Regions from separate parts of the Clostridium oceanicum genome, predicted to be linked through region 2. Evidence: riboswitches for the same ligand, from Rfam matches in the RefSeq annotation. Region 2 holds a riboswitch; the other holds the start of a gene.
What was found. A riboswitch is a leader RNA that binds a small molecule or an ion and turns the genes downstream of it on or off. The one in region 2 is predicted to bind FMN.
Positions count from the first base shown of each region.

Region 1: another riboswitch for FMN. It lies ahead of ABDZ71_RS14610 (ECF transporter S component); the one in region 2 lies ahead of ribD (bifunctional diaminohydroxyphosphoribosylaminopyrimidine deaminase/5-amino-6-(5-phosphoribosylamino)uracil reductase RibD).

Region 1 covers NZ_BAAACG010000013.1:128,597-131,799, reverse strand. Annotated here, with positions in the region: gene ABDZ71_RS14625 (hypothetical protein) at 1-520, opposite strand, end outside; gene ABDZ71_RS14620 (hypothetical protein) at 906-1,040, shown strand; gene ABDZ71_RS14615 (hypothetical protein) at 1,095-1,259, shown strand; gene ABDZ71_RS14610 (ECF transporter S component) at 1,392-2,018, opposite strand; FMN riboswitch at 2,110-2,226, opposite strand; gene ABDZ71_RS14605 (Tex family protein) at 2,382-3,203, opposite strand, start outside.
Region 2 covers NZ_BAAACG010000019.1:280,664-283,866, forward strand. Annotated here, with positions in the region: gene ABDZ71_RS17785 (riboflavin synthase) at 1-604, opposite strand, end outside; gene ribD (bifunctional diaminohydroxyphosphoribosylaminopyrimidine deaminase/5-amino-6-(5-phosphoribosylamino)uracil reductase RibD) at 697-1,800, opposite strand; FMN riboswitch at 2,005-2,123, opposite strand; gene ABDZ71_RS17795 (MBL fold metallo-hydrolase) at 2,421-3,203, shown strand, end outside.

The DNA of each region.
Region 1 (3,203 bases), on a different contig from region 2:
TACTGTTAGGACTTATATTCCTGCTTTCCATATATACTTTAATAAAATCCTCTATTTCCTTTGGACTAGACTTTGCTTTAGCTGCAAAATCTAATAAATTCATCACATCAGATATATTCTCTTTTGTTATAGGAATATTATGTTTTACCATTTTCTCTAAAATAGCATATTCTTTTTTGTTTATATTTATATCTAATTTTTCTATTAAACTTTCTATAGAATCTTTAGATATATTTTTATTACCTTCACCGCTATCTTTTAAAACTTTTAATTTAATTTTTCCATCTTCACGGCCTACCACTTTAAATTTTGTTATACCTTCTTTTAAAGGTTCGCTATTTTCTTCAAGAGAAGCTGTAAATTCAAAACCATCCACCATTTTTAATTTTACTTCATTTCCATTTTCTCCTTCACCAATTGCCTTAGCTCTAAATACCTCATCTACTTTAAATGACAATTTGGTAGATAGCTTTTTACTTTTAATATTAGTTAAATTATTTACTGGAATAATATTTGGCATTCAATTCACCTCTCAATAACTTTGCTTAATTATCGTATACAAAAGTATTTATATTTAATAAGTATTAAATTCCATATTTATTATTAAATCTCTCTACAAAAATATAATATCATTTTGTACAAAAATTAGGTACTTATGATAAAAATAAATTTAATAGTTTATATATTAAATTTAGATTTATTTTAAATAAAAAGAATAGATGCATATATCTTTATAAAAACTATTTTATTGACTAAAAATCATAAAATCACATAATATATCTTTACATATGTTGGTTGAAAATGGAGATTATTGTTGATATAATAACAACAACGTATTAGAATAATAAACTATTTTTGTAATATATTTCAATAAGTAAAATCAATATAAAAGAGATGATATTTAAATGTATAAAACTAAAAATAAATACTTATTTATTGCCATTAAAATTATTCTTTTTTTAATAGTAGTTTTTATATTAAAAAATGCAATAGAATCTGCTGTTAATGGATTTATAGATGGTATGGTAGAACCCTTGTAAGTAGAATTTTAAAAACTTATGTCTAAAAAATATATTTTAAAAGAGGTTATCTATATGAATAAAAAGAAAAAAACTATTTTTACCCTAGGAATGTTAATATTTGTTTTACTAGCAATTGCAGATATTAATCCTATATATGATGCTTTTAGAGATTTTGCTATAGGAATTGTTTCTGGCTTTACAGAAACTGCTATAAACCTAGGTATCATAGTATTATAAAAAAATATATAAATATAATAGCTATATATTAAAAATTTTAAAACTGTATAACAAAAAAGTAGCCTACCAACATAATTGGTATTGCTACTTTTTTTATAATACTATCTTTATTAACTCCTCTAAAGAGCTAAATTACAATCTATTATTAGCTAATTTCTTACTAGTATTTTCACTTTTATTAATAACAACAGATACACTTTTATAAATAGAAACTGTAATAGCTGAAACTATTACTCCTTTAAGAATGTTAAAAGGTATTATAGCCCATATTATAAATGAATTTAAGTCTGTAACTTTTGGGTTTACTTTATTTCCTAAAGCAACTACTGCTTTAATTGGAAAATGTAACAATGTTTCATATAAAGGTAGTAATACATAATAATTTAATATTCCAGCTACACCTGACATTGCTATAGTTCCTAAAATTAATCCTAAAACCGCATTTTTCTTATTTTTATTTCTTCTATATACTAACGAAGCTACAACTACAAGGACAGATCCTACGAAAAAGTTTGCTGCTTCCCCTACAAAAGCTGTTCCTCCTTTAAATATTCCATGAAGTATGTTCTTTATAAGTTCTACCATTATTCCAGATACAGGTCCTAATGCAAACCCTCCAACTAGTGCTGGTATATCGCTTACGTCTAATTTTAAGAATTCAGGAAATATTGGAATTGGCACTTCTATAAACATAATTAAAAATGCAATAGCCCCAAGTATAGAAACCTTTACTAGTTTATTTAATTTTTTATCTTGCATATTTTTAACCTCCTAATTTTTTATAATCTTTAGGGAGGTACAATTACAAGTAAAAAAAGCCCTGATAAATATCAGGGCTTTAAAATCGCAATTGCATCTTCTTCCATCCAGACTTTACTGTCGGCTTCGGAATTTAACCGAATCATGCCTATATAGGCTCGCGGGCTTTACCGCCGGTGGGGAATCTAACCCCGCCCTGAAGATATATATTATTATATATATTTTTCATTTACTATTATATATCAATTATTTTTTTTATTCAACTATCTAAATAACGTAATATATAATATTTTTTAAAATTTTCACAATTTACTTTTATTTCTTACATTTAATTTTATAAATTTATACTAAAATATATGCTAATTATTTTTTCATGCTTAAAGATATTCTCTTTCTTTTTTCATCTACTTCTAAAATTCTAACTTCAACTATATCTCCTACTTTAACTACATCTAAAGGATGTTTTACAAATTTATCTGAAAGCTGACTTATGTGTACTAATCCATCTTGATGAACTCCTATATCTACAAAAGCTCCAAAGTCAGCTACATTTCTAACTGTTCCTGTTAAAACCATATCTGGTTTTAATTGAGACATATCAACTACTCCTGTTTTTAATATAGGTTTAGGTAATTCTTCTCTTGGATCTCTTCCAGGTTTTTTGATTTCTTTTATTATATCAAGTAATGTTGGTTTCCCAATATTTATTTCTTCACATATTTTATCTAATTCTAAGTCTTTAATTCTTGTATCTATATCATTTAGATTATTATTTTTAATGTCATCTACTTTGTATCCTAAGATTTTTAAAAGTGATTTTGTAGCTTTATAAGATTCTGGGTGGATTGAAGTATTATCTAAACATTCTTTGCTTTCCATAACTCTTAAAAATCCTGCACACTGCTTAAAAGCTTTTTCACCTAATCTTTTAACTTTTAAAAGCTCACGTCTTCCTTCAAATTTTCCTTTTTCTTCTCTATAGGCTACTATATTTTTAGCAATAGAAGCATTTACCCCTGCTATATAAGATAAAAGGGATGGTGTAGCTATATTTAAATCTACTCCTACAGCATTAACACAATCTTCTACTACACCTTTTAAAGATTCATCTAATCTCTTTTGAGATACATCATGCTGATATTGTCCTACTCCTATTGATTTAGGATCTATTTTAACAAGTTCTGC
Region 2 (3,203 bases):
TCTTGTCTTTATTTTCTTTAGAGTTTAAAAATTTAAATATATATTTTCCTATAACGTCACACTCTATATTTATTTCATCACCTTTTTTATTGTAAATAAGAGTTGTTTCTTTTTTAGTATGTGGAATTAAACTTACGGAAAAATATTTTTCTGTAACATCTACAACAGTTAAACTAACTCCATTTAAAGCTACTGAACCTTTTTTAACTATATAACTTAATATATCTTTAGAAGAGCTTATATATATAATAGTAGCTATACCTTCTTTTTTAACATCAATTATCTTACCTACTCCATCTATATGTCCACTTACCATATGTCCACCTAAAGGTTTATTTAAAGTTAAAGCTCTTTCTAAATTTACTAAGCTATTTTTTTTAAGGAACTTTAAATTACTTTTTCTCATAGTTTCTGCCATAACATCTACAGTAAAATTTTTTTTATCAAATTTTGTTACTGTAAGACACACTCCATTAACGGCTATACTATCTCCTAAAGAAATACTATCTAAAACTTTATCTCCTTCTATTTCAATATCTAAAAAATCAGATCCATTTTTTATACTTAATATTTTCCCTATTTCCTCTACTATTCCAGTAAACATAATCTCCCTTCTTTCTTAATATAATTTGATTATTTATAAAGAAAATATACAAATAATCACTATAACTTTATAAAATTAAGTATTTTCTTTAATTATTTATTTATATATCCTTCTATTAAAATATCTTCACCAATAGTTTCTACACTACAGCTAGATAAGGTAAATACATCTTTTAAATGGCTTATTCCTTCACCTTCTATCATGGCTTTTGATTCTTTCCCACCTATAATCTTAGGAGCTACAAAGCACATAGCTTTATCTACTATTTTTTCTTTTAATGCTGAAAAATTAAGTGTGCCTCCACCTTCTAATAAAATACTATCTAATCCTTTTTCTCCTAAAACTTTCATAAGATTTTTTAATGGAACTCTTTCTTCTTTGTTTCCCTTAAGTTCAATTATATTAACTCCAATTTGTTTTAAATATTCTTTTTTTTCTTTATTACACTTATCTGTGCAAGCTATATATATTTTTCTGTCATTTACTGTTTTTAATATTTTACATTCCTTAGGAATTTTAAGTTTAGAATCTATTACAATAACCTTTGGATCTCTTCCTTTTTCTATTCTAGTTGTTAAAAGTGGATCATCCTTTAAAACAGTATTTATTCCAACCATTATTCCCATATATTCATTTCTTACACTATGGACTTTTTCTCTTGATTTTTCTCCTGTTATCCACTTAGATTCTCCTGTTTTAGTAGCTATTTTCCCATCTAATGTAGATGCTGTTTTCATAAGAACAAAAGGCTCTTTTGTAGTTATATGTTTTATAAAAACCTCATTTAACCTTTTACTTTCTTTTTCCATAATCCCATTTATCACTTCTATACCACTATCTTCAAGAATTTTTATACCTTTACCTGATACTTTAGGATTAGGATCTTTCATTGCTATTACTACTGTTTTTATCCCTGATTTTGAAACCGCTACAGCACAAGAAGGAGTTTTCCCATAATGAGAACAAGGTTCTAAATTAACATATAAGGTAGCCCCTTTTATGTCCTTTTTAGCATTTTTAAGTGCATATACTTCTGCATGTGGCCCTCCATAATATTTATGATACCCTTCACTTATAATCTCTCCATTTTTAACTATAATAGCTCCAACCTTGGGATTAGGATTAACTAATCCTTTTCCTTTTTTAGCTAAATCTAAAACCTTTTTCATATAAAACTCATGATTTATTTTTTCCACAGAAAATCCCTCCTTACAAAAACACAGAAATAATTTTTTTAAAATACACTTAAGTAATATAAATTTAAAATACGAGATGTTTATTTTAATGTACTTAAATAGGGGTTTTTACATAAAAATAAGTCCCTGGATTATCTCCAGAGACTTATAGTAAATTATATATTAAATACTAAAATTCATAATTAATTAGCTAATCAATACATAAAAACCCTATCTTTCATCCAGACTTTAACTGTCGGTCTCGGAGTTTCACCGAATCATGCTTATAAAAGCTCGCGGACTTTACCGCCGGTGGGGACTTACACCCCGCCCTGAAGGATTACTTCATTATTTAATTTTCATCTTTCAATATAAATAATACATCTAATAAAACAAGCTGTCAAATATATTTTTTTAATATACAAAAAAATATCTCTTTAGTATATAATTCTTAATATAAGGCATATAAAACTAAATAAAAAGTAAAAAGAATATACTTTGTAAAATATAACAATTTAAAATCTGCTAGTAGTTATTGTATTAACATATTTTAAAGAAAATCTATTAAAGAAATTACTACCTAACTAGTTATTTTTTTAATATGCCTAAATAAATACTATAATAAAAAAAGGTGTGACTTTATGAAACTTACTAAAATAAAAGGAAACAGCTATTATATAAATTTTCCTACCAATATTGGAATTTATACTTTCAAAAATAAAAATTGCCTTATAATAGACACTGGTAAAAATAAATCTGATGGAAAAAAAATAGAATCTGTTATTAAAGAAAATGGTCTTCATCCTAAATATATAATAAATACTCATAGCCATTTAGACCATTGTGGTGGAAATAATTATTTTAAAAATAATTATCCTGGATGCATAACTTATTCTTCTAAGAAAGAAAAAATATACATGGAAAATAGTGAAATTCATCCTTCTATTCTATTTTCAGCATCACCTATAAAAGGACTTATTAAAAGTACTCATCCTATAGAAGTTGATTATATATTAGACTATGGATTAAATAAAATTAACGATGATAAATTTCAAATTATATCTTTAAAAGGACATTCTATAGAACAGATAGGTATAGTTACTCCTGAAAAAGTATGCTTTTTAGGAGATTCATTATTCAGCTTAGAAATAATAGAGAAATATTCTATGCCCTATTACTATAGTATAGAAGATGCTTTAGAATCTTTAAATAAAATCAAAGAAATAGATGCTGATTGTTATGTAATAAGTCACTCAAAGGATTTAATTTCAAAAGAAGAAATTTATGATTTAATAAATAAAAACATAGAAAATATAAGAAAATATATAGATTTAATTATGGAATTATTAGAGCAACCTTTAACAAAAGAAGATTTACTTGAAAACATTTGTGTTTTAGAAGATATAACTTTAGATTTTAATCAA